DNA from 2 places in the Candidatus Caldatribacterium saccharofermentans genome. Region 2 is predicted to be linked to the other one. Evidence: riboswitches for the same ligand, from Rfam matches in the RefSeq annotation. Region 2 holds a riboswitch; the other holds the start of a gene.
The links. A riboswitch is a leader RNA that binds a small molecule or an ion and turns the genes downstream of it on or off. The one in region 2 is predicted to bind FMN.
Positions count from the first base shown of each region.

Region 1 (7,553 bases), 780 kb from region 2:
TCCGTATGGTGGAGGAGCGGTGTTACCACTGTGGTACCTGCGTGGGCCTCTGTCCCACAGGAGCACTCTCGATGGAGCGACCCTCCTTCCTTGTGCGGTATGACCCGGCGAAGTGCATTGCCTGTGAACTCTGTGTCCTCGCCTGTCCAACCCATGCCATGGAGGCGCTCCTTTAAGTGCACCGGTATGTGGAGCGGTGGTATCGAAAGTATATGCAGGCCGGGGATCTTGTGTCCTTCTCGGTGAAGGTGAAGGAGAGCGACCTCTTCATCTTCGCCGAGAAGGACCTCAAAAAGGAAGCGGAGGCCTGTCTTCTTCGGGAGCGAAGGAACCTCGAAGCCTATATCCGTTATGATCCCCGCTTTGCTGAATCGCTCACTCCCATCCCTGTTCCCTCCTTTGCTCCCCGGATATGCCGGCGTATGGGCTGGGCTGCACAGGAAGCCGGCGTCGGGCCAATGGCTGCAGTAGCAGGGGCCATCAATGAAGCTATTGCGGAGGAACTTTTGCCTTTCAGTCCTGAGCTCATCATCGAAAACGGGGGAGACCTTCTTGTAACCTCTTCACGGGATCGCCTGGTGGCCGTTTATGCTGGTGAGGACTCTCCCTTCAGTTTCAGGATAGGCATTCGACTGCGTGGTGGAAGTAGCTGGGGGGTTGCCACCTCTTCAGGGAAGGTGGGGCCTTCTTTGAGTTTTGGGCATGCCGACGCCGTCGTTGTCGTGGCCAAATCTGCAGCTTTAGCTGATGCCTGGGCGACGAGTCTTGCCAACCGGGTTCGGAAAAGAGAAGATGTTGCTTCCGTTTTACGTTTAGCCCGGCGCATTACCTCTTTGGAGGGAGTCGTCGTGATTTTTGAAGACCTTCTTGGGGTGGAGGGCAATATCGAGCTCGAAAAGCTTACCTGAGGCCCTTTTTCTGCTAAAATGAGAAGAAAAAGGGTGGGGGGTAAGGAAACCAGTGTTTCTCCTTCTCCTTGCAGCACTTGCGGTTCTTGCGCTTTATCTCTCGCGTATTGAGGTTCGAGATATTTTCTCCCCAGAGCTCAGAAGGCTTGTCCTTCTTGCCTTTAGATACCTCCGGGAGAAACGATACCGGGAGGCCATCGAGACCTACAACGTTCTTCTTGAGCTGAAGCCGGATTACGCTGAGGGGTATGTGAACCGTGGTAATGCCTATTTCGCCCTTGGAGAGACTGAAAAAGCGCTTGCTGACTACTCGAAAGCGATTGTGCTGCGACCCGATTTCGCCGAGGCCTATAACAACCGGGGGAATGCCTATCTCTCGCTGGGTCGGCTCGAAGAGGCTTTACAGGACCTCTCCCGAGCCTGTGAGCTGAATCCGCGTCTTCCTGAGGCCTTCTTTAACCGGGCTATAGCGCTTGCAGAGCAGGGGAAGCACAAGGAAGCAGTGGAAGACCTCACACAGTGCATTGCGCTGAATCCTTCTGATTCCGAGGCACTCTACTACCGGGCACTGCTTGTTCTTAGGCACAGGGGGTGTGAAGAGCTTGTTGTGCAGGATGTTTCAAGAGCCCTGAGTCTTCGACCTCTTGATCCGAGGCTGTACCTGCTTCGGGGTACCTATTTCTTTCAGAAAGGAGACCACAACAGGGCGCTTGAGGATTTCTCAAAGGTTATCACCCTGCAGAGACAGAATCCCAAAGCTCATTATCTCAAGGGCATAGTCCTGCTTGAGCTCGGGCACTATGGCGAGGCAGTAGAAAGCCTTAGTGAAGCCATTCATCTTGATCCGGCCCTTTTCCGGGCATATTTTGCCCGTGGTCTGTGCTTTTACAGGAAAGGAGAGTACGAGAAGGCCCTTGAAGATTTTTCCGCGGCGATTCTTCTGAACCCTGCTTTCCTCAGAGGGTATGCTTTCCGGGCGCTTACGTACAGGGCTCTGGGACAGTGGGAGAAAATGGAGCAAGACGTGTCACACCTAAAAGAGCAGGGTTTTCCATGGAGCGTATTTCTCGAGAGAGAGGGAATATTGCAGGAGGGTTGTCCCGGAGAGGAAATCGGGGTTTTTGACCAACTGGGGAGTGATGTCCTGGTGATGGAGTATGGAGGAGCCACGTGAGGGACGTTGTTCTTTCTGTGGAGAAAAGTCCTTTCTCATCGCCGATTTCCTGGGCCTTTGTCGCAGGTGCATCATTGAGAATTTCTCCCAGGTGCGTTCCCATATTCAGGAGGTTCATCGTCGGGCTCGCCAGTCTTTTGGTCTTCCCTATCCGGCGCCTTCAGGGACTTCCCGGTGCAGGATCTGTGTTCATACCTGTGCGCAGGGAGAGAAGAGTTTCTGTGGTCTGGTTGAGGAAGGGAAACGTTGGGCGGGAACACCAAAAAGAGGTCTTCTGGAGTGGTACTATGACGACCTTCCGACGAATTGCGTGGCAGCTTCTGTTTGTCCTGAGAGGAAACACTTTGGGTACCAGAACCTTGCCGTCTTCTACGCAGGATGTTCCTTGAATTGCCTTTTCTGCCAGAACTGGCATTTTCACCGCCTTCTTGCCGAGCGGAAACCTCTTGCAAGCGTTGAAGACCTCCTCAAAGCACTACACCCCCGAGTTGCCTGTGTGTGCTTTTTTGGTGGGGATCCAGCGCCTCAAATAGCCCATGCCCTTGCATTTGCCCGAAAGGCCAAGACAATGGTTCGTGTTTGCTGGGAGACCAATGGGACAGTGCATCCTGAAATCCTCCAGAGGATGTACAAGCTTTCCTGCGAAAGCGGAGGGATTCTCAAGGTGGATTTAAAGGCCTTTGACGAGCGTATTCACTTCGCCCTCACCGGGGTGACGAATCGCAGAATCCTCGAAAACTTTGCCTGGCTTGCCGAAGAAAGCAAAAAGCACGAAAGGCCCACTGTTGTGGCGAGTACTCCCTTAGTACCCGGGTATGTCCCTGAGGAGGAAGTGGAGCAGATCGCCCTTTTTATTGCCCGCCTTAACCCTGATATCCCCTACGTCCTTTTGGGTTTTGCGCCGAATTTCTTCTTCGATAATCTCCCGACGACGTCCGTTCGCCATGCCGAGGAGGCGCTCAAGAGGTGCCAGGGGGCAGGGTTGAAGAACGTCCTTATAGGCAACCGATTCCTGCTCTCTCAGTGGTACTAAAAAACTGCGGGTCCCAACAAACCCCTTAAGTCCCAATTTTTGCTTCAGAGGCCGGAGCTCTGCGACCTCCGTAGGAGCATCAGGAAGAACCCCTCAGCTCATTAGGACCTCGAGATTCCTCGGGACCCGCAATCTACACCACAGGCTCCAGCAAACCTTCCGCTGCAAGACCCAGCAGCTTGAGGATTCCCTCTTCTGCCAGCTCCCCAACTTCCAGCCTCCTGAAACCTGTGGCAGTTGTATTATCGCCCCTTCCTCTTTCCCTGTCAAGGGGCAGAACGAAATTTTTTGGAAGTTTTATACCCTGGGTTTCCGAGAAGAGACGACTCCCAGGAAGTATTCATGCACCCGCGTATCTTCCGTAAGCTCGGGATGGAATGTGCATCCAAGGATGGCACCGTATTGCACCATTACCGGTTGCCCGTCAAAAGAGGAGAGAAAGTAGACCTCAGGACCAGCTGTTTCGATCCGGGGAGCCCGGATGAACACCCCGGGGAAGGGTCGTGATGGGTCAAAGGCGAGAGTGAGCGGGGCAACGAAGCTCTCCCTTTGCCTGCCGTAGGCGTTTCTCCGCACCCTTATCGGGAGTACTCCTAAGGAAGTAAAGTGTTTCCCTTCAATTTCTTGGGCAAGAAGGATTGTTCCTGCGCAGGTTGCGAGTGCAGGCATGCCTTGGATAAGGGCTTCCCGAAGAGGTTGCACGAGGTCCCCATTTTGGAGGAAAATTCCTATGGTTGTGCTTTCTCCTCCAGGAAAAACAATGGCGTTGACTCCTTCGAGATCTCTTGCGTACCGGATTCTTCTGGTCTTCACCCCAAGCCGCTGAAAAATCCTCTCGTGTTCCTCAACGCTTCCCTGAAAGCCGAGAATGCCGACTTCCACCATTACCACCCCCGTTCCTGGAGGAGTACTGTAAACTCCTCCTTCACAAGACCCTTCATGGCTCCCCTGATTCCCCTGCATGCTTCAAGAAGGGCTTCCTTATCGTCAAAGAAGGTGCAGGCCTGGACAATACTTCTTGCAAAGGCGGGAGGGTTTTCCGATTTGAAAATTCCCGAGCCAACAAAGATGCCATCGGCTCCAAGGAGTCGCAAAAGAGCAGCATCCTGGGGGGTAGCAATGCCACCAGCGGCGAAATTCACCACGGGGAGTCGCTTTTCTTTGCGGACTTCTTCAAGGAGAGCGGGAGAGACACCCATTTCCTTAGCGACTCTGGGGAGTTCCTCAGGGGGGAGAGAACAGACATAGTGTATCTCGCGGGTGATTCGTCTCATGTGCCGCACGGCCTCGACGACGTTCCCTGTGCCCGCTTCGCCCTTAGTGCGAATCATCGCTGCACCTTCCTGAATTCTCCGCAAGGCTTCTCCCAGGTCCCGGGCTCCGCAGACAAAAGGCACGGTGAAAGCGTGTTTGTCAATGTGGTTTTCTTCATCCGCTGGAGTGAGGACCTCGCTCTCATCGATGAAATCCACTCCCAGAGCTTCAAGAACCATGGCTTCGGCAATATGCCCGATACGAACCTTGGCCATGACCGGAATAGACACGGCTTCCATAATGGCGACAATTTTCTCGATTGAGGCCATTCGGGCGACACCACCTTCGCGGCGAATGTCAGCTGGAACACGTTCAAGAGCCATAACGGCGACCGCTCCTGCATCCTCAGCAATGCGAGCCTCTTCGGGGCTTGTTACATCCATGATGACACCTCCTTTCAGCATCTCCGCCAGCCCCTTCTTGACCACCCAGCTTCCCTTTTCCATTTTCCTCACCTTCCTTTCTGGCTTTGCAAAAAAGAAAAGCCCCAACCTTCGTTGGGGCTTTAAAGACGACGGAACCAACCTTCGCCCATTCGGACTATACCGTCGGCACCGGATTCTCACCGGTTCAACCGCTGAGGCTGATGGGCTCGTCCCCTCGAAAAGAGGGGCATCACCACCGGTTGGGAATTGGAGGGAAACGCCCTCCTCACCCTGCCCCGAAGGTTGGAAAAGGTAGCGCTATTCACTTTTTAGGGAAGTATATCACAGAGCTCTTGACAGCAGAAGCTGCGACGTATAACCTATATGTGCATTTTGCATATAAGTGATATTTTAAGGAGTGAGAGTCCGTGTGCTTTTCGTCGCACTGCGAGTGTCCGGGATTCAGGATTGAACGGTTTCTGCAACCGTGTCTCCTTCTGTGTCTTGCTATTCGGTCCTCCCACGGGTATGAACTCATGGAGCGGCTGAAACACTTTCTTCTTGAGGATGAATCCCCAGACCCTGGACTCGTGTATCGAACCCTTCGAAAAATGGAAGAGGATGGATGGGTTTCCTCGGAGTGGGTTACGGAAACTTCAGGGCCGGCAAAGAGAATCTATACCCTCACCGGTGAAGGCAAGACGGTACTCCGGCTTTGGGTGGAGCACGTGCGGAGGCAAGTACTAAGGCTTCAGAGATTTCTTGAAGAGTACGAGAAGTTCCAGAGGGAGAGCGAACACCATGGGTGATATCACTACGTTTGTTCTCTACGGTCTTGCCCTTTCCTGGCTTGCCTTTTCTTTTGCCAGAGATCGAAAAAAGGCGGAACAAGCACTCAGAAAAGCCTGGAAAAGCTTTGCGAACATTCTCCCTGCATTCCTTGTGGTCCTCCTCATTCTTGCCCTGGTTGTGGTCCTCCTTCCTGAGGCAACCATTGCCGCTTTTCTGGGGGAAAGAAGTGGTTTTTTGGGGTATCTCCTTGCCTCTGTCGTTGGGGCGGTTACCCTTGTTCCTGGTTTTGTCGCTTTTCCCATGGCAAAGGTGCTCCTTGACCATGGCGCGGGGATTGCCCAGATGGCCGTATTCATCTCTACCCTCATGATGGTCGGTGTTGTGACCCTCCCCCTTGAGATCCGATACTTTGGGGTAAAAGCCGCAGTATGGCGAAATCTCCTGGCCTACTGTTACGCCTTTTTCGTAGGGTACGGAGTCTGGATCTTTGTAAAGGTGATGAGGTGAGCCATGGTCAAGGATATTCTTCGAACCTACCGAGGATTTTTCGTCCTTCTGGGGCTGTGCTTCGTTATGTTTTTCTTTTCTCCCCTTCTGGGAAGGAAGGTCTTTGCAGTAGCCCTGCAGAATATCCTTTTCATGCTCAGTGTTATCCCGCCTGTGTTTATCCTTGTTGGGCTCTTTGATGTGTGGATCCCCAGGGAAAAGGTGGTGAAACGGCTGGGAGAGGCTTCAGGGATGGTTGGTATCGGTATAGCTCTGGCCCTGGGGGCCCTTGCTGCCGGTCCTCTTTACGCTGCATTCCCCGTGGCTGAAGTTCTCCTTCGAAAGGGTGTAAGCTTACGGAATGTGTGGATTTTCCTCGGAGCGTGGTCAACGATGAAAATCCCAATGCTCCTTTTTGAGATACAGAATCTCGGGCTGGTCTTTGCCGCGTCGAGGTACTTCATGTCTTTTCTTGGAGTCCTCGCCATTGCCTTTCTCCTTGACCGTTTTCTGAGCCTTGAGGAGAAAAATCGTATATATCTCCCTTTTGAGACGCCTTAAGGTCTGGTACAATGGAACAACGCAGGAAAAGAGAGGAGGGATGGCAATGCCCTCGGTGGAGGTTCGCCCCGGTATCTACTGGATTGGCGTCAACGACCACACCACAGACCTCTTTGAAGGTCTCTGGCCCATAACGCAAGAAGGGGTTTCCTATAATTCGTACCTCATTGTTGACCAAAAAAACGCCATTGTTGATCTCGCCAAATCCCTGAAAGTTGATGAGTACCTTGCCCAGATTAGCGAGCGCATTCCCCTTGAAAGCCTCAACTACATCATCCTCAACCACATGGAGCCAGACCACACGGGAGTTTTGAGGATTCTCAGGAAACTCGCTCCTCAAGCGGTTATTCTCTGTTCACCTCAGGCGAAGGATATGGTTTCGGCCTTTTACAGCATTTCCGAAGGTGTTCAGGTCGTCCGCGATGGGGAACGGATCGACTTGGGGGAAAAGAAACTGGTCTTCTACCATATCCCCATGGTCCACTGGCCGGAGACCATGGTGACGTATGAGGAGAAAACGCAAACGCTCTTTTCCTGTGACGCCTTCGGGGGTTATGGAGCCCTTCAAGGAGCAATTTTCGAGGACGAGTGCCCGCAATTTGATTTTTACATCAGGGAATCGCTCCGGTACTTTGCGAACATTGTGGCCAAGTACAGCACTATGGTTCTGAAAGCTATCGAGAAACTCTCGTCGCTTTCGATTTCCATCGTGGCTCCCTCGCACGGTCTCATCTGGAGGAAGAACCCGGGGCATATCATTGAGCTTTACCGGAAATGGTCTCAGTACGCGGAAAGTGGGGGAGAAATAGGAGTTACGCTCCTTTATGGCTCGATGTACGGCAACACTGAGGCCATGGTGGACGCCCTGGCTCAGGGAATAGCCGAAAGCGGGGTTCAGGTCGACATGTTCGATGCCCGGC
Region 1 is NZ_CP187957.1:2,051,079-2,058,631, forward strand. It holds gene ACPT9Q_RS10495 (NIL domain-containing protein) at 1-176, shown strand, start outside; gene ACPT9Q_RS10500 (hypothetical protein) at 177-908, shown strand; gene ACPT9Q_RS10505 (tetratricopeptide repeat protein) at 961-2,082, shown strand; gene ACPT9Q_RS10510 (radical SAM protein) at 2,066-3,115, shown strand; gene pdxT (pyridoxal 5'-phosphate synthase glutaminase subunit PdxT) at 3,413-4,000, opposite strand; gene pdxS (pyridoxal 5'-phosphate synthase lyase subunit PdxS) at 4,000-4,875, opposite strand; FMN riboswitch at 4,949-5,102, opposite strand; gene ACPT9Q_RS10525 (helix-turn-helix transcriptional regulator) at 5,223-5,603, shown strand; gene ACPT9Q_RS10530 (permease) at 5,596-6,093, shown strand; gene ACPT9Q_RS10535 (permease) at 6,097-6,633, shown strand; gene ACPT9Q_RS10540 (FprA family A-type flavoprotein) at 6,680-7,553, shown strand, end outside.
Region 1: it holds a riboswitch for FMN, as region 2 does, so the genes downstream of both, pdxS (pyridoxal 5'-phosphate synthase lyase subunit PdxS) here and ACPT9Q_RS03015 (ECF transporter S component) in region 2, are expected to answer to the same signal.

Region 2 (7,553 bases):
GCGATCAAAGTGGCAGGGAAGCACCTCTTCCACGTCCATACCTGCGAGAATGACCGGGGAACACCTGGAGAGGGCCACGTGGAGTGGGATGAAGTTTTCCAGGCGCTTCGGGAAATCAACTACCGGGGGGCACTGGTCATCGAGTCCTTCGTCCCGGGCGTGAAGGAGATTGCCCGTGCAGCCTCCATATGGCGCCCTCTTGCGCCAAGCAGCGAATACATCGCCCAGAAGGGCCTCGAGTTCTTGAAAAAGCACTGGAATCCCTGAACCCTTTTCTTCCATGCTACAATGGAGGAAAGGGAGGTTTGCATCAGCTTCGAGGGATTTGACTGTAACTGGTTGTGCTTAACTATTCGCCCGGGTGTCTACGAAGAAGCGGGCCGACGCTGGAAACCTCGAGCGGCAGATGGAGAGACTGCGGGCATACGCACGGGAGAAGGGCTACCGTGTAGTGGCGGAGTATTCGGATGTGGCTTCGGGTTTAAACCAGAACCGCCGGGGCCTGGAACGGGTGCTAAAAAGCGCCGAACGGGGTGAGTTCAGAAAGTTCCTCATCGAATACCCCGACAGGTTGGCCAGGTTCGGGTACGCCTATTTAGAGCGCCATGTAAAGTACTGCGGTGTAGAGATAGAAGTTTCGCGGAAAGAGCCCGAGGACGCACATACGGAGCTGGTGCAAGATTTGTTAGCCATAGTGACTTCTTTTTCGGCCCGGCTGTGTGGAGCGAGGGGTGGGAGGAAAATCCGGCAGGGCTTCCGGGAGCTGATAAGGGATGCCGGAGAGGCAAAAGAAGGACAAATTGAGCTTTACAGTATGCGGGGAGTTTTTTCCAGAGGTCTTCCCCACCTCCCGGTCTCCAAGGTGGAGCCGGGGTGAGGAAGACCCTCTTGTTACGGAGATGCGGCTTTTCTGCGCCTGCATGCGGTGGGCCTTCAACCGGCTCCTGGAAGGCGCTTCCCGCGATGAAATCAAAAAACTCGGCCAGGAGCTTTTCGGTCTCAACTCGCGGTATGCGGACGACGCCAGGCTTAAGGCACAAGGTGTGCTGGACTCCCAGAGAGAGCTCCTGGGACTGGAGATTGAGGAGACGGAAAAGAAGCTGGGCCGGGCAAAGCAAAAGCTCAGCCTGGCTATGAGGAAGCTGGTGGTGGCAGAGAAAAAAGGGGCTGCTCCAGAAGTTATTGAAAAACTCCGCCTGGTGGTCAGGGGGCGGAACAACCGGGTAGCATCTTTAGAGAAGAAACTGGCCGAACTGGAAGCCCACCGGGAGAACGGGACTGTACCCAGGGTAGTGTTTGGCGGCAAGAAACTGTGGAAGAAGGTCTGCAAAGGCCGGGCCACGCGGGAGAAGTGGCGGGCCGCTCGCAAAAACCGCCTCTACTCCCGAGGGGACGAGACCAAAGGCGGCAATCCTAACATAAAGGTAACTTACCGGGAGGGGGAGTTCTCCCTGGCGGTGACCATCTCCCACCTCTCGGAGAAAGTAGGCGAGGACGCCCTGGGCCGCCCGAAGATGAGCCGCGCCCCGAGGGTGGAGGGCAGGTTGTGGCTGCCGGAGAAGCACCGGGACCTGGTGCGGGTATGGCTGGCCATGAAGCTACCCTATTCAGTAGAGCTGGTCCGCACCCTGGAGGGCCGCTATATGGTGCATCTGACGTTTGAACTGAGTGGAGTGCGGGAGCCCAACTTGGCTAAAGGTTGTTTAGCCCTGGACACGAACCCTGACAGAGTGGCCTTATGCAACATAAACGCTTCAGGCCAGCCGGAGCCGTGGCCGGAAGGTTTTAGTGTTCCATACCCCGGCAACCTGGGTAAATACGAAGGAGAGTTTCAGGTTACCACTTACCCTAACGGTTTTCTGTACATCAGGGTACCTGACTTGGCTTACGCTTCCGGCTTTCGACGGGACTACCTGATAGGTGTCTTAGCCAAAGTAGTGGGAGACATAGCCTTCTTTCTGGGCAAGCCGGTTATCCTGGAAGACCTGGAGTTTGGGAAAGATAGGCTGGACACCAACAAGAAGTTCAACCGCATGGCTTCAAACTTTCCCTTTGCGAAGATGGTGGAGGCGGTGTGCCGGAGGGCGTCAAAGAGGGAGTATCTTTCAAGCTCGTGGCTGCCCGGCACACGTCCACTATAGGTTACTGGAAGTACATGGAGTGTTACGCCGTTCCGGTGCACTGCTCGGCGGCACTTGTTGTAGGCCGCCGGGCGATGGGCTTTAAGGAACGGGTAACGAAAGAAATGAAGCAACTGGTAGCCCGTATCAAGCAAAACCTGACCCAAAAGGTCAATCCTGATACACCGAGGGAAGGAGAAGGGATGACCCGCAGGGTCAGGGCCTGCTTGAGACGGCTGGAGGGGAGGCTCCCTGTGCACAACGGGTTTGCCCCGTGGCAGCAGGAAGCGTATTGCTCCGTCTGGCGCGACTTAAAGCTTTTGGCCCTGTCCTTGCGGTGACCCCGTTTAGCCGGTGTCGGACAAACCGGTAGGCGTCCTAACAGGACGCGGGAGGCGGGAGCAATTCCCCGCCGGAAGGTCCACACAGTCCGGCGGTCCGTGCCAGTTGTGCCCTTCCGGTGCAGTACTCCCGTCCGGGTGGGACTCCCGGGCCGAGGTCCCCTGTCGCCCTGCCCCTCGGAGGGCAAATCAAATATCCGGAAGGAGGCGAAAGCCTGGTCTGGGGGCCGGCTTGGCTGAAAATAGAAACAGTCAAGTTTTTGAACCAGGTCGAGGTACATGCGAAACTTTGAGTACTGGAATCCTACGCGCCTCTTTTTTGGACGAGGGGAAACCGACCGGGTAGGGCAGGAATGCCGCAAGTACGGAGAACGGGTGCTCCTTGCTTATGGTGGAGGGAGCATCAAAAAGACCGGTCTCTATGACCGGATAGTGCGTCGCCTGCAGGAGGCAGGGTGTTCAGTTACCGAACTCTCTGGTATCCAGCCAAATCCTCGTCTCAGCAAAGTCCGGGAAGGAGTGGAAATCTGCCGGAGGGAGAAAGTCGAGGTTGTTCTCGCTGTGGGTGGGGGAAGCGTCATCGATACTGCCAAGATTGTTGCCGCAGGAGTGTGCTATGATGGTGACCCGTGGGATTTCTTTACGGGAAAAAGTGTACCGGAACGGAAGCTCCCTCTGGGGACTGTTCTGACTCTTGCGGCCACAGGCTCTGAGATGAACCGGAATGCAGTCATCACAAATGACGAGACTCAGGAGAAACTCGTGGTGAAGAACCCTGTGCTTTTCCCTGACTTTTCCATCCTCGACCCCGAAAACACCTTCACCGTTCCGAAAGACCACACCGTCTACGGCATCGTGGACATGATGGCCCATGTGTTCGAGCAGTATTTCCATCCCGTTCCTGAGACGCCTCTCCAGGACCGCCTGGCAGAAAGCATCATGAAGACCATCATCGAGTACACCCCAAGAGTCCTCGAAAACCCGAAAGACTACGACGCCCGGGCCACCATCATGTGGTGCGGGACACTGGCCCTCAACCATCTTATTGAAGCAGGATTGACAGGTGATTGGGCAACGCACCGGATGGAGCTTGAGTTAAGCGGTGTCTACGACATCCCCCATGGGGCGGGGCTGGCCATTCTCTTCCCCCAGTGGATGGAATACGTCCTTCCGCTCATTCCGAAGAAGTTCGCCCAGTTCGCCGAGCGGGTATGGGACATCCCCCGCGGGAACCGAAGCGACGAAGACCTCGGGAAAGCCGGTATTGAGCGGACCCGACAGTGGTTCCGGGAGATCGGTGCTCCCACAAGGCTTCGGGAAGTGGGCATTGGCGAAGAACGTCTTGAGGAGATGGCCGAAAGGGTAGCAAAAAGAGGCCCCATTGGCTCGGTGAAAGTTCTCACGAAAGAAGACATCCTGACGATTTACCGCCGATCCCTCTGATCACACCTGACCCCGCTCGGGGTCAGGTGCTTTTGATATATCCTCGCTTTGCGCACTCTTCCACAAAGCGCTGGTATTTCTCTCCGTAGAGGACCGAGAGTGCAGGATCGGGCTCTTCCTGCGCCACCACGTGGACCATGTTCTGTGCTGCCTGAGATATCCCTCCAAAAAGCGGGCAGGCTGCCATGATACAGGCTCCTAAAGCAGCGTCGGGGAACCTGGGGAGGTAAAGAGGAAGCCCCAGGATGTTCGCCCGTATCTTCCGCCATATGGGGCTTTTTGCCCCGCTTCCGGAGACGAACACTCGCTGGATTCGGGTGGCTCCAAGACGCTCGAGGAGCTCGAACCCGTAGCGTTCCACGTACCCCACGCCCTCAAGACAAGCAGCGTAGAATTCGAGGTCATCTTTCCGTTCCCCCAGGGAGAAAAACTCTGCCTCCGGGTGGGCGAAGGGGAAGCGTTCTCCTTTACGGACCATGGGGTACACGATAAGGCCTGTGGGAAGGGAGAGAAGGGCAACCCTTTCGTCCCATTCGGCAAGGTTCGCTTCAGGGAAGAAGTGGGTGAGGCACTCTCCTCCGGTGTTGGAGGCTCCTCCGGGGAGCCAGAAACCCTCAGGATGGAGGTGGCAGTACACGCGTCCCAGAGGATCCTTCACATGGTGCTCGGAGATGCTTCGCACCACAAGGGTGGTGCCAAGCGTTGAGGAAACATCCCCCGGTCTTGTGGCTCCCGAGGCGTAGAATGCTGCTGTTCCATCCGTTGCTCCGGAAACGACAAACGTCTGGGGAGAGAGGCCCCATGTTCTGGCAAGGGAGAGAGAAAGCGTACCAATGACCTCCCCGCTTTTCACCACTTTGGGGAGTTTTTGGAGAGGAATACCGAGCTTCTCCTCAATGAAGGAAGGCCACCGTTTCTCCATGAGGTCGTAGCCCATTTTCAGGGTGTTCGAGATGTCCGATATCCCGAAAACTCCGGTGAGGTGCCCCACAAGGTAATCCGTGGGGTGGAGGAAATACGCGGCTTTCTCGAAAATTTCGGGGAGGTTCCGTTTGAGCCAGAGGACCTTGCAGAGGGCGAAGGAGGGGTCGAAGCGATACCCCAGACGTTCGGTGAAGTCCTGTGCCGCTTCGTTCACGATGTGAGCCTCTTCCTGGGCTCGGGAATCGTTGTACATGAGGGCGTGCATGAGCGGCTGACCCTGGGCATCGACGGGAACGACGGTCCCCGAAGTCGAGTCACAGGAGATGGCCCTGAGGGATGTGAGGGGATAGCCAAGGGCACTGAAGGCGGCAAGGGTTTTTGCGACGCATCGCTCTGTTTTCTCCCACCACTCTCTGGGGTCCTGTTCGAAACGTCGTCCTTCCTGGAGGGAAAACCGGATATCTTCTTTTTCTTCCACGATGACCTCTCCCCGGAGGTTCGCCACCATGGCCCGGACTCCCTGGGTACCGAGGTCGATACCAAGGACAAAGGTGTCCTTCACCCTGTTCACTCCTTTTGATTTTTGTCTTCTGTCATTGTACTACTCCTTTGCCTTGCGTGGTATAATACTCTTCCACCTCTGGGGTGGAGTCTTCCAGAAAGGGGAGTACCGTTGAAAGACCTTCTCCTTGTTGGTCTTGGCGGAGCGCTGGGGGCTGTGCTCCGTTTCAGCGTGGGATGGTGGGTGCAGAAGAACATCCTGACCTTTCCCCTTGGGACTTTCCTCATCAATGTCCTGGGAAGTTTCTTTCTGGGCTTCATTATGTATGCCGTCGAGTACGGTGGTTTCGTCGATCGCGAACTCCGTGTTTTCCTCACCATCGGGGTTCTCGGAGCCTTCACCACTTTTTCTTCGCTGGAGTACGAATCCCTGCGGCTTTTTGAGGAAGGGGAGCTCTCGCTCTTTTTCCTCAACCTCTTTGGCAACGTCGTCCTGGGTCTTGGTGCGGTGGTGCTTGGGAAAGTTCTGGCAGGCGTGTTTTTCCATTAAGCCATGAAGCGGGAAGAAGAGGCGGTCCTTTTACGGATTTTCATCGGGGAATCGGATAGGTACAGGGGAAAGCCTCTCTACCAGTACCTCCTTGAGATGTTCCGGAAGGAGGGCCTGAGCGGGGCAACGGTTTTTCGCGGTATCGCAGGATTCGGAAAAAAGAGCGTGCTCCAGGCAACCTCAATTCTCCGCCTCTCCACGGACCTTCCAATCGTCATTGAGGTCGTGGACACCAGGGAGAAGATTGAACGTATCAAGCCCATCATCGATGAGGCAGTGAAAGAGGGACTGGTGACGGAGGAAAAGGTACGGGTTTTCCTCTATGAGGGGTAATGACCGTTCCGTTTGCCCTCGAGGCCATGGTGGACGAGCTCCTTTTGGGTTCTTTCTGAAGGGAACACCCAGTAAAGGTTGACCCTCTCGCCTGCCCGGGGTATAATTTTTGAAAACAAAAACTTCTTCAGGGCAGGGTGAGGGGAAACCCAATTCCCGACCGGCGGTGAGAGGCGAAAGCCTCAAGCCCGCGAGCCCCTCTTCGGCAAAGAGGGGTTGATCCGGTGGAAATCCGGGGCCGACGGTACAGTCCGGATGGGAGAAGAAGTTTTTCCGGTTACCCTCAAGCCCTGAAGGCGAAAGAGCTTTCAGGGTTTTTTGTTTGCCCTGGGAAGGAGAAAGGGAGGTTGCACCGTGAAGAAGTACTTCATCTACGCTGGGGCTTTTGCTGCGCTTTCGCTTGTTCTCGACCTTTTTGTTCACTTCCCCCTGATTCCTTCGGCGTCGTTTTTGCTCTACCGGCCAGGGGACATCCCCATTCTCATGGTGAGCCTGAAGTTTGGTCCGGGGGCAGGGCTTTTTGCCGCAGCCATTGTGGCAGTGCTTTTTGCCCTCCTCACCGGGCAGGGCGGTCCCTGGGGTATGCTCATGTACTTTCTGGCCTGCGGAACCTTTGTAGGAGTGGCAGGACTTCTGTACAGGCGGCATCGAACCCTCCGGGGGGCCTTTTTTGGCCTTCTGGCCGGGCTTTTCATCATGACCGGGGTCATGGCTTTTGCCAACCTCGTCGTGACCCCCATCTACCTTGGGGTACCAAGGAGCACGGTCCTTGGAATGATTCTCCCGGTTGTGGTGCCCTTCAATCTCCTCAAGGGAGCTCTGAATGCCACGGTGACCCTGCTACTTTACAAAAAGGTGAGCGCGTTCTTAGAAGGGACTGTTCCTGTCCGGGCTGCTTCCCAGAAGCTCCAGTGAGAGAAGAAGGATTTTGTACCGAAGCCCGTACCCCGAAAACCCTCCAGGGGAGGATTTCCCCACCACCCGGTGGCAGGGGATGAAAAGAGGCAGCGGGTTTTTTCCCACCGCCCTTCCCACGGCTCTTGTGGCCCGGGGGAGGGCGATTGTTTCTGCAAGGTCCCTGTAGGTGACCAGGGTCCCGTAAGGAATGGAGGCAACGGCTTCAAGGACTCTCCTGGTGAAGGGGGAGAGGTGTCCGAGATCAAAAGGGTACGGGAAACTCACGCGTTGCCCCTCAAAGTATGCCTGGACCCGGGAAGTGACCTCGGGGAAGGGCGGTGTGCCGGTAGTGAGGCTTTTCAGCGTCACTCCGTAGCGGGCAAGGTGCCTCAGGGCTTCTTCCTTTGTCCTCTGGGGTAGGACGAAATGCGTGAGGCTTTCCCG
Region 2 is NZ_CP187957.1:580,407-587,959, reverse strand. It holds gene ACPT9Q_RS03050 (sugar phosphate isomerase/epimerase family protein) at 1-267, shown strand, start outside; gene ACPT9Q_RS03045 (IS607 family transposase) at 407-877, shown strand; partial or broken gene ACPT9Q_RS03040 (IS200/IS605 family accessory protein TnpB-related protein) at 774-2,461, shown strand; gene ACPT9Q_RS03035 (iron-containing alcohol dehydrogenase) at 2,741-3,904, shown strand; gene ACPT9Q_RS03030 (FGGY-family carbohydrate kinase) at 3,927-5,390, opposite strand; gene crcB (fluoride efflux transporter CrcB) at 5,502-5,879, shown strand; gene ACPT9Q_RS03020 (DUF190 domain-containing protein) at 5,883-6,212, shown strand; FMN riboswitch at 6,332-6,483, shown strand; gene ACPT9Q_RS03015 (ECF transporter S component) at 6,567-7,127, shown strand; gene ACPT9Q_RS03010 (methylated-DNA--[protein]-cysteine S-methyltransferase) at 7,080-7,553, opposite strand, start outside.